DNA from 3 places in the Variovorax sp. P4_B11 genome. Region 2 is predicted to be linked to each of the others. Evidence: predicted binding sites of a transcription regulator. Region 2 holds the regulator's gene; each other region holds the start of a gene.
The links. The regulator LexA, encoded in region 2, represses DNA repair genes until DNA is damaged. The targets are predictions, from matches to a motif close to ACTGTATNNNNATACAGT.

Region 1: the regulator LexA is predicted to act here: its motif matches at 1,711-1,728, upstream of AC1DYD_RS31305 (PA0069 family radical SAM protein).
Region 3: the regulator LexA is predicted to act here: its motif matches at 1,416-1,433, upstream of recA (recombinase RecA).

The regions. Positions count from the first base shown of each region.
Region 1 is NZ_JBFUHO010000051.1:19,149-22,863, reverse strand. Features, by position in the region: gene AC1DYD_RS31325 (polyhydroxyalkanoate depolymerase) at 1-181, opposite strand, end outside; gene AC1DYD_RS31320 (glutathione S-transferase) at 296-952, shown strand; gene AC1DYD_RS31315 (DOPA 4,5-dioxygenase family protein) at 971-1,327, opposite strand; gene AC1DYD_RS31310 (hypothetical protein) at 1,390-1,533, opposite strand; gene AC1DYD_RS31305 (PA0069 family radical SAM protein) at 1,745-2,833, shown strand; gene AC1DYD_RS31300 (gluconokinase) at 2,874-3,392, shown strand; gene AC1DYD_RS31295 (3'-5' exonuclease) at 3,423-3,715, opposite strand, start outside.
Region 2 is NZ_JBFUHO010000019.1:114,123-117,837, forward strand. Features, by position in the region: gene AC1DYD_RS18580 (hypothetical protein) at 1-20, opposite strand, end outside; gene AC1DYD_RS18585 (asparaginase) at 25-1,014, opposite strand; gene lexA (transcriptional repressor LexA) at 1,089-1,763, shown strand; gene AC1DYD_RS18595 (hypothetical protein) at 1,909-2,259, shown strand; gene AC1DYD_RS18600 (D-2-hydroxyacid dehydrogenase family protein) at 2,344-3,351, shown strand; gene AC1DYD_RS18605 (MFS transporter) at 3,348-3,715, shown strand, end outside.
Region 3 is NZ_JBFUHO010000002.1:304,891-308,605, forward strand. Features, by position in the region: gene AC1DYD_RS03630 (response regulator) at 84-758, opposite strand; gene AC1DYD_RS03635 (MarR family winged helix-turn-helix transcriptional regulator) at 880-1,350, opposite strand; gene recA (recombinase RecA) at 1,496-2,584, shown strand; gene recX (recombination regulator RecX) at 2,595-3,044, shown strand; gene AC1DYD_RS03650 (peptidoglycan recognition protein family protein) at 3,410-3,715, shown strand, end outside.

The DNA.
Region 1 (3,715 bases), on a different contig from region 2:
TGCCATAGTCCGGCCGCGTGTGGGTCAGCCGCATGTGTGAATAGACCTCCATCGCGGCCGCGATCCGGCGGCCGACGCTGCCATCCGACTGGGCCTGCCAGACGCCGCCGCCGAGGTATTGGGCCGCGAGCCGGGATGGCGAGAGCAGGTCGGTGTTGGTTTGGTAGGCCCGGTACAGCATGCAGGCGATGCAGGCAATTTGCGGGCCATGTCGTTCTGACCGCCGCCGCGGTGCACTGTTCTGGCACAGGCCTTGCACACGTGCAGAGCCGATCCGGCAACCAGGAGCGTCAGCATGGCCAAACCCGTCCTCACCATCAGCAGCAAGAACTACGGCGCCTGGTCGCTGCGGGGCTGGCTGATGTGCCGCCTCGCGGGGCTGGAGTTCAGCGAGAAGATCATCCCGCCGGACGATCCGGCGATGAAGGCCGAGATGCTGTTGCTGTCGTCCTCGATGCTGGTGCCCTCGCTCGAGCATGGCGGCGTGAAGGTCTGGGATACGCTGGCGATCGGCGAGTACCTGAACGAGATCAAGCCGAAGGCCGGCCTGCTGCCTGCCGACGCCAAGGCCCGCGCGCACTGCCGTGCGATCAGCGGCGAGATGCACTCGGGCTTCAGTTCGATGCGCAGTTCGCTGCCGATGAACCTGAAAGCGAAGTTTCCCGGCTTCAAGATCTGGTCGCGCGCGCAGACGGACATCGACCGCATCGTCGCGATCTGGCGCGAATGCCTGGCTGCTTACGGTGGCCCGTTCCTGTTCGGCGAAACACCCTGCCTGGCCGATGCGATGTACGCGCCCGTGGTCACGCGCTTCATGACTTACGACGTGTCGCTCGACCGGGCCTGTGCCGCGTACTGCAAGCGCATCATGGAACTGCCCGCGATGCAGGAGTGGGTCAAGGCGGCGAAGCAGGAGCCCGAGGAGATCGACGAGCTCGATGCGGAGTTCTGAGGCCGGGCCGCCGCCGGTTCAGACGGCCGGCTTGCGGAACATGCGCAGGTCGAGCGTGGATTCGTTGCCGAGCCACATGGCGTGCGCCGTGTGGTCGAGGTAGTCGTCGCCGGTCACGCCGTGCACGAAGATGTCGAGCCCGTTGCGGTGCGCCTCCAGCCAGGCGATGACTTCGTCGAACTCGGCCGCGTCGAAGGCGATCTGGCAGCTCCAGTGCGGATGCGGTCCGACCAGTCGCTCGTGCACCCGTCCGACCACCACCAGCAACTCGTGGCCAGCCGCCTCGGCCATCTGGCGCGCCTGGGCGACGGTCGAGGGGCCGAAGTAGATGTGGGCGTGGTACTGGGGGTAGAGGTTTTCGGGGTGGCGGGGCATGGGTCTCGCTGGCAGGGGCTCCTAGCTTAACTGGGGGCTCGGAAGCGTCAAGCCAGCCCGGCTCAGTAGAAGTCGAGGGCCAGGAACAACAGGTACGAGATCGTGCACAGGATCCACGGCAGAAGGATGGCGCAGATGCACTCGATGCTGTCGAATGGGTCCCGGGAGCGCAGCCGGGCTGCCAGGTATCGAAGTTTGCTCATCATGGGGTGCAATTTCGCCAAGAGTCTCAGCACGCGATATTCAGAGTCGCGCACTGTCGTGTCTGCGGGGGATGTCTGCTTCTGGCAAAGAAAACGCTGACACAGCCATGGGTAGCGTCTGAGCCTGACAGGCGAAGGCCCTCACAACCGGTTGCTGCAGCGTGATCAAAAAGATGAAATACTGTGAATTCATCCAGTATCAAGATCGCCCGCCATGGCCGACACCTTCATCCCCGTGCACGCCCTCAAGGGCCGAGGCGCTGCCACGCGCCTGCCGCATCGCTTCGAGCGCGACGTCCGCGATGAATTCGACGACGGCTGGGGCACGCTCGAAGAGGGCGAGGCCGAAGGACTGCCGCCGCTGGCCACCGAGGTCCGTTTCGAGGACGTGAAGTCGGTGCTCTGCGAGAACGATTCGCCCGACATCCCGTTCGACCGCTCGCTGAATCCGTACCGCGGTTGCGAGCACGGCTGCATCTATTGCTTTGCACGACCCACGCACAGCTATCTCAACCTGTCGCCCGGCCTGGATTTCGAGACCAAGCTGATCGCCAAGCGCAACATCGCCGAGGTCCTGCGCGCCGAACTCGGGCGCAAGAACTACCGGCCCGGCCAGATCGCGATCGGCACCGCCACCGACTGCTACCAGCCGATCGAGCGCGAGCTGCGGCTGACCCGTTCCGTCATCGAACTGCTGAACGAAACGCGCCATCCGTTCGGACTGGTGACCAAGTCGAGCGCGGTCGAGCACGACCTTGACCTGATCGCGCCGATGGCGGCCGACCGGCTGGCCGCTGTCTACGTCACGATCACCACGCTCGACGGCGAGCTCGCGCGCAAGCTCGAACCGCGCGCCGCGGCGCCGCACCGGCGGCTGCGCACCCTGCGCACGCTGGCCGCTGCGGGCGTGCCGGTCGGCGTCAGCGTGGCGCCGCAGATCCCGTTCCTCACCGAGGACATGGAGCAGGTGCTGGAAGCCGCCTGGGAGGCCGGCGCGCGCTGCGCTTTCTATACAGTCATTCGGCTGCCGTGGGAGGTCGCGCCGCTGTTCAAGCAATGGCTCGAGCTGCACTATCCACAGCGCGCCGACCGGATCATGGCGCGCATCCGCGAGATGCGCGGCGGCAAGGACTACGACGCCGACTTCGCGACCCGCATGAAGGGCAGCGGCCTGTGGGCCGACCTGATCCGGCAGCGTTTCGAAAAGGCGACGCGGCGCATCGGCTTCAACCGCGAGCGCATCGCGCTGGACCTCAGCGCGTTCCGACCACCTGGCGCAGCGGGGCAGGGCAATCTGTTCTAGTTCTCGCTTCGTGAGTAGGGTTGGTTACACAATGGAGCGAATGGCAAAGATTTACTTTCAACAAGCTTCGACGGTCCACTGGTGGGTGGTCATGGGGGTTTCCGGTTGCGGCAAGTCCAGCCTAGGCGCCGCCTTGGCGCGGGAAATGGGGTTGCCGCTGATCGAAGGGGATGACTTCCACGCGCCCGAAAGCGTTCGCAAGATGCGCGCCGGGATTGCACTCACCGACGCCGATCGTGCGGGATGGCTCACCACGCTGGGCCATGAACTGGCGCGTCATCGCGAGGGTGCGGTGCTGACCTGTTCGGCCCTGAAGCACGACTATCGCGAGCGGCTGCGGGCCGCCGTGCCGGGGCTGCGCTTCGTCTTCATGGCGCTGTCGCGCGAGGAGGCCGAGCGAAGGGTCGCCGCCCGCGCCGGCGCTCACATGTTCCCGGCCAGCCTGGTCGCCAACCAGTTCGCGACCCTGGAATCCCCCGTGGGCGAGCCCGGTGTGCTCGAGGTGGATGCGACGGCGCCCAGCGCCGAACTCGTGGCGCGGGTCCGCTCCTGGCAATGAGGGCCGGGCAACGAGGCTCGGAGACGGCGCCTAGTCGCTGCGCGGGAGCCCGAGGGCATCGAAGACGCGGATCGCCGCATACGCGTCGTTGGCCGCATAGCGCAGCTGCGCATCGGTGAGCTGCCGGTTGGCCCAGTTCGAGGTGGTTGCCTTGCGCGACTTGATGAAGCGGCGATCGAACACCAGGGCCACGGCGGTCTTCACGCCGATCGATTGGCGGTAGCCGCGGCGGCGGAATTCGGTGTCGATATCGAACACGCCGCACGGCTCGACGCCGAAACGCTGGCGGATCAGGCTCAGGTCGCTCGAAAGGCCGAAGCCGA
Region 2 (3,715 bases):
GATCGCAGCGCGTCGAGCATCGCGTCAGTGGGCGGCACCGCCGGCGAGCAGTTCCAGCATCAGCGCGATCCGCGCCTTGACCGGCGTCAGCGCGCCGGCGTCACGCAGGCTCTGGTTCGGCTTCGGCAGGATCCGCCCCTCGGCGCAGCGCGTCGCCCGCAACACCGCCACGCCTTCGGCCTGCGCCCTGAGGGCCGCCGCCTCGAGCGCCTGATGCAGCGTTCCATTGCCGGTCGCGGCCAGCACGATCCCCTGCACCGGCTCGGCCACGCCGCGGCGGCGCTCGTCGAGCAGCAAGTCGACGAGGGTTCCGCTCGCTTCGGCATGGCTCGCCAGGATCTCGACGCGCGGCCAGGCCGTCGAGGCCGCGATGCGATCGTAGGACGCCCGTGCGGCCGGATCGGTCGCCGGCCAGTCCCTGAGCTGCCGCACCGCCGCTTCCTCGACGTAGGCCAACGGTCCGGCGTCGCCGGAATCGAAGGCATCGAGCCGATAGGTGTGGACCTTTTGCACCTCGAAAGCGCTGTGGACGGTGCCGGCACACACCGCGACCACGCCGCGCGCCCCCGGCGTGGCGGCGACGCTGATCGCGTCGCGCAGATTCTGCGGCCCGTCAGGCGCCAGGGCGCTTGCAGGCCGCATGGCGCAAGTCAGGACCACCGGCTTCGAGGGCGCCAGCACCGACTGCAGGAAGAAGGCAGTCTCCTCGAGCGTGTCGGTCCCATGGGTGATGACCACGCCCGCCACATCCGGCTCGGCGAGCCAGTGCGCACAACGCTGCGCCAGCGTCCGCCAAATGGCGAAGCCCATGTCCTTGCTGTCGAGCTGAGCCACCTGCTCGGCCTCGAGCGAAACGCCGGACGGCGCGTCGATGCCCTGCAGCAGATCGCCGACGCTCACTTCGCCCGCGGTGTAGCCGATGTTGTCGTTCGCCGCACCGGCACGGCCGGAGATGGTTCCGCCGGTACCGAGGACGATCACGCGGCGTCTGTCACGGATGGAGATTTCGTCCATTGCTTGCCAACTTTTGAAAACTGGTTAAAAATACAGGTACTGGACGTTTAGCCAGTGCCTCGTCAGGAGCCATCATGCAGTTCGCCGTCAAGCTTACAGCCCGCCAGCAGCAGATCCTCGATTTGATCCAGAGCGCCATCGCACGCACTGGCGCCCCGCCCACGCGGGCCGAAATCGCCGCCGAGCTGGGCTTCAAATCGGCCAATGCGGCCGAAGAGCACTTGCAGGCGCTGGCGCGCAAGGGCGTCATCGAACTCGTGAGCGGCACGTCGCGCGGCATCCGCCTCAAGGGCGACGCCTTGCGCTCCCTCAACGAATCCCGCAACAACCAGTTCTCGCTCTCGCTGCCCGGCATGGCCCAACTGGCGCTGCCCCTGATCGGCCGCGTGGCCGCCGGCTCGCCCATCCTGGCCCAGGAACACATCGACCAGACCTACTACGTCGAGAACACCCTCTTCCAGCGCCAACCCGACTACCTCCTCAAGGTGCGCGGCATGTCCATGCGCGACGCCGGCATCATGGACGGCGATCTGCTGGCGGTCCAGTCCACCAAGGAAGCCCGCAACGGCCAGATCGTGGTGGCGCGGCTGGGCGACGAAGTCACGGTCAAGCGCCTCAAGCGCAACAAGCAGGTCATCGAGCTTCACGCCGAAAACCCCGACTACCCCACCATCGTGGTCCAGCCCGGCGAACCCTTCGAAATCGAGGGGCTCGCGGTCGGTCTGATCCGCAACACGATGCTGATGTAACCCGAGCTTCATCGCGCGTGCGGTCAGCATGCGCACCCGATCCGGCCGCGACAGGTGGCGGGCGTATGGCCAAGAGCCATCACCCTGTCGAGGCCGATGAAAGCAATCCTGCCTGTGTCCAACCTCTGACTTTTCTGGAGTTCACATGGGAATCGCTCTCCTCAGCATTGCTGATCTTCTGACGCCACTGCAATCGCTGGCCGACCGCTGGATGCCGCGTCGCCGCTCGGGCCGGGCCATGTCCTCGGGCCTGCGCTACGTCGGGATCCGTCCGAGCTGCGCAATGCGACAAGGCGCAACCGGTGGCACCGCCGCCGCAAGTGCGGCGCCGGTGCGTCCCCTGCGTGTGGTCCGCATGGTCGATGCGCATCAACCGGGCCGCCCCGCCGGCCGCATGGTGATCTCGGGTCGAATGGCGGACGTATGCGCAGAACTCGATCGCTTGGTCGCGCTCGAAGCCGCCGAGGCCCTTCCGCGGCCCGCCCACTTGCACTGAGCTTGCACTGAGCTCAGTGAGGGTCCGACACAAAGTCGACCAACCGTCACAGCATGCCGTTCGTGCAAGGCACAATGGCATGCCATGAACATTGTGATCCTCGACGACTATCAGGACGCCGTGCGCAAGCTGAATTGCGCCTCGAAGCTCGACGCCTATGCGGCCAAGGTCTATACCAACACGGTCAAGGGCATCGGACAGCTCTCGGTTCGACTCAAGGACGCAGACGTCATCGTTCTGATCCGCGAACGTACCCAGATCTCCCGCCAGCTGATCGAGAAGCTGCCCAAGCTCAAGCTGATCTCGCAGACCGGCCGGGCCGGAGGGCACATCGACATCAATGCCTGCACCGAACAGGGCGTCGCGGTGGCCGAGGGATCGGGCTCGCCGCTGGCGCCCGCTGAACTCACCTGGGCACTGATCATGGCCGCGATGCGCCGCCTGCCCCAGTACATCAGCAACCTGAAGCACGGCGCCTGGCAGCAGGCCGGCCTCAAGTCGGCCTCGATGCCACCGAACTTCGGCCTGGGTTCAGTGCTCAAGGGCAAGACCCTGTGCATCTGGGGCTATGGACGCATCGGCCAGCTGGTGGCGCGCTATGGCCAGGCCTTCGGCATGCAGGTCGTGATCTGGGGCCGCGAGCAAAGCTGCGCCAAGGCACGCTCCGATGGTTTCCAGGTGGCGCCCAACCGCGAGGCCTTCTTCGCCGCGGCCGATGTGCTGTCGATCCACCTGCGGCTGAGCGACGAGACCCGCAGCCTGGTGACGCTCGAGGATCTTTCGCGCATGAAGCCGACCGCGCTGTTCGTCAACACCTCGCGCGCCGAGCTGGTCGAGCAGGACGCGCTGCTGGCGGCACTGAACCGCGGACGGCCCGGGCTGGCCGCGATCGATGTCTTCGAAAGCGAACCCCCCTTGCAGGGCCACGCGCTGCTGCGGCTCGAAAACTGCATCTGCACACCGCACATCGGCTATGTGGAGCAGGAGAGCTACGAGATGTACTTCGGCCAGGCTTTCGACAACGTCGTGAGCTTCATCAAGGGCAATCCGACCAACATCGTCAACCCCGGCGCGCTGCAGGTCCGCCGTTGAAGCGCCCTGCGCTGCCGGCTGCCCTGTGGGCCCTGCTGGCAGGCAATTTCGTCATCGGCACCGGCGTGATGGTGGTGCCCGGCACGCTCAACGAACTCAGCCAGTCGCTGCAAGTCAGCGCCGCCACGGCCGGCCAGCTGATCACCGCGGGCGCGATCGTGATGTGCCTCGGCGCCCCCTTGCTGGCAGCGCTGGTCGCGGGCTGGGACCGCCGGCTGCTGCTCGCCTGGACCATGCTCTGGTACGCCGCCGGCCACCTGCTCTCCCTGCTGATGCCGAGCTTCGGCGGCTTGTTGCCGGTTCGCATGCTGACCGTGGTCGCACCTGCCGTCTTCACCGCGCAGGCAGCCGCCTGTGCCGGCTT
Region 3 (3,715 bases), on a different contig from region 2:
GAACCGGCTTTGCCGGGCCGCTGGTGTTGCCCCCTTGAGGGGGGAGGCGGCTACACGAAGTGAGCAAGCAACGGGGGTGGGCTTCATCCAGGGATCTTCTCGAGGCAGTAGCCGAGTCCGCGCACCGTCGCGATGCGCACCGGCCCCTTCTCGATCTTCTTGCGCAGCCGATGGATGTAGACCTCGATCGCGTTGAGGCTCACCTCCTCGCCCCATTCGCACAGGCGCTCGACCAGCTGGTCCTTGCTGACCAGGCGGCCGGCGCGCTGCAGCAGGACCTCGAGCAGGCCCAGCTCGCGGGCTGACAGCTCGATCATCTTGCCGTCGATGGTCGCCACCCGGCCCGCCTGGTCGTAGACCAGCGGGCCATGCTTGATCGCGTTGCTGGTGCCGCCCATGCCGCGCCGCGTGAGGGCCCGCACGCGGGCTTCGAGCTCCTGCAGCGAGAAGGGCTTGGCCATGTAGTCGTCTGCGCCGTAGTCCAGGCCCTTGACGCGCTCCTCGACACTGTCGGCCGCGGTCAGCACCAGCACCGGCAGCTGCGAGCCCCGGGCCCGCAGGCGCTTGAGGATCTCGAGGCCGTGCAGCTTGGGCAGGCCGAGGTCGAGGATCAGCAGGTCGAATTCGCTGTTGGTCATCAGCGCGGCATCGGCCTGCGAGCCGGTCGCCACGTGGTCGACCGCCGCGCCCGAGGTGCGCAGGCTGCGCAGCAGCGCGTCGGCCAGCACCTGGTCGTCTTCTGCAATGAGTATTCGCATGATGCCTTGCCTCCAGACAACTTTGAATTCTAGGCCGCCGCCGGGCCGCCCCCAAGGCGGCCTGCGCCCCCTCGGGGGGCAGCGACCCACACGAAGTGGGGGAGCGTGGGGGCCATCTGGACTAGGCCGCTGTGTAGGCTTCGAGCCCGATGGTTACCACGGTGGCGATCTCGCTGCCGACGCTGGCGCGGAACTCGTCCTCGGCCTGCGTCACGGCGTTGCGGAAAGCCTCGAGCCAGGCCAGGCCGTCGGTGGTGAACAGCACCCGCCGGGCCCGCGCATCGAGCGGGTCGGGCCCGCGCGTGACCAGGCCCCAGGCTTCGCACTGGTCGACCAACGGGCCCATCGCCTGCTTGCTCATGCCGGCGCGCTCGGCCAGCTCGGTCAGCCGCGAGCCTTCGCGCGCCAGGTGCCGCGTGATGTGGATGTGGGCGGCGCTCACCTGCGCGCGGGCGGCCAGGTTCGACAGCGCCAGGGGCACCTCGGGGTCGTGCGCCATCAGTGCCAGCACGCGCTCGTCGAAGCGGCGCATGGCATGGCCGAGCAGGCGGCCCAGGTGGGTCTGGCGCCAGGCGTCGGAGGAGATTTCCATGACGCCAAATGGTAAGGCAAACTGACCAAAAATTGAAGAACTTGAGCCGTATCCGCCGCTACACTACTGTTCAAGCATCCAGCCTGTGGTTAAAAGCAGCAGGATGAATTTCCTGCAACCCGTTGATATTCAAGGAGTTTCCCAAATGGACGCACTCGTCAAAGGCACCAGCATCTCGGTCCCCAACAGCGAAAAGGCCAAGGCCCTGCAGGCCGCCCTGGCCCAGATCGAAAAGCAGTTCGGCAAGGGCACGATCATGCGGCTGGGCGAAGGCGAGGCGCTGGAAGACATCCAGGTGGTCTCCACCGGCTCGCTGGGCCTGGACATTGCGCTCGGCGTCGGCGGCCTGCCGCGCGGCCGGGTCATCGAGATCTACGGTCCTGAATCCTCCGGCAAGACCACGCTCACGCTGCAGGTCATCGCCGAGATGCAGCGCCAGGCCGGCACCTGCGCCTTCGTCGATGCCGAGCATGCGCTCGACGTCCAGTACGCCCAGAAGCTCGGCGTCAACCTGTCCGACCTGCTCATCAGCCAGCCCGACACCGGCGAGCAGGCGCTCGAGATCGTCGATTCGCTGGTGCGTTCCGGCGCGGTCGACCTGATCGTGGTCGACTCGGTCGCCGCACTCACGCCCAAGGCCGAAATCGAAGGCGAAATGGGCGATTCCCTGCCCGGCCTGCAGGCCCGCCTGATGAGCCAGGCCCTGCGCAAGCTCACCGCCACCATCAAGAAGACCAACTGCATGGTCATCTTCATCAACCAGATCCGCATGAAGATCGGCGTCATGTTCGGCTCGCCCGAAACCACCACCGGCGGCAACGCGCTGAAGTTCTACGCCTCGGTGCGCCTGGACATCCGCCGCATCGGCACCATCAAGAAGGGCGACGAGGCGATCGGCAACGAGACCAAGGTCAAGGTGGTCAAGAACAAGGTCAGCCCGCCCTTCAAGACGGCCGAATTCGACATCCTGTTCGGCGAGGGCATCAGCCGCGAGGGCGAGATCATCGACATGGGGGTCAATGCCAAGATCGTCGACAAGTCGGGCGCCTGGTATGCCTACAACGGCGAGAAGATCGGCCAGGGCCGCGACAACGCGCGCGAGTTCCTGCGCGAGAACCCCGATCTGTCGCGCGAGATCGAGAACAAGGTGCGCGAGTCGCTGGGCATTCCGCTGCTGGCCGAAGCGGTAGTGAACGCCGACGCTGCAGCGGTCGAGAAGGCCGACAAGAAGTAATCCGCGCGCCATGGCCTTCAGTGCGCCGTCGCTCAAGGGGCGCGCCCTGCGCCTCTTGAGCCAGCGCGAGCATTCGCGCGCCGAACTCGAGCGCAAGCTCAAGAAGTACGAGGAAGAGCCCGGCACCCTGGCCGTCGCCCTCGACGAGCTGGCGGCCAAGGATTTCATCAGCGAGGCGAGGGTGGTGCAGTCGGTGCTGCACCAGCGCGCCTCCCGCATGGGCGCCGCCCGGGTCCGGCAAGAGCTGCTGCACAAGGGCATCGCCCCCGAGGCGGTGGCCGAAGCGGTGGCGGGGCTGCAGGGCAGTGAATACGACCGCGCCCTCGAAGTCTGGAAGCGCCGCTTCGGCGAAGTGCCGCAGAATGCGGCGGAGCGCGCACGTCAGGTGAGATTTCTGATGGCGAGGGGATTCGCCGGCGGAGTCGTTGCCAGGGTCCTTCGCCACGATCCGACCGAATAGGCTGATCTGAGGGCAGTCGAATGCTCGGGTTGACGCTGACCCATTGCATCAGCCGAACACCGCCTCCAGGCTTCGTGCGCGTGGTAGCCCGACCAGCGCTCGGATGCAGTGCGGCCTGTTGCTATTCCTGTGGAGTGGTCGCGCTACGGAAAATGCTGCTTGAAAAATCAGATGTTTCCCGCCCCAGCGTCAATGGACCGCGGGCTATTCTTGCCGACGCCACGCGTACGCTTTCGGGCGACGCAGTTGCAAGAACTTTGGAGGAGCTCAGGAATATGTCGTTCAGAACCGGCAAGGTGGTTCTGGGGGCACTCTGTCCGCGAACTTCGACATCCAGGCCAATCACGACGCTTGAGGAGACCACAATGCTTTACATCACCCGGCAGGGCCACGTCGATGCCGAAAAGATCACGGTAAGGCTATTTCCCGGTATAGAGAAGGGAAGGTTGGAGGTAGTCAATGGAATAGTGGTGCACCAAACCGGTGGGCCAACCGCCGACGGTGCCTTTGCCAGTTATTCGAAGCCGAAAGCGAATGGCGCACATTTCTTGATCGATAAGGATGGCAGAATCTATCAAACGGCCTCGCTTTTCAAAGCTACCAATCATGTTGGCACGTTGAAGTCGCGTTGCATAGAAACCCATAAGTGCACGAACTCGGAATTCAAGGCG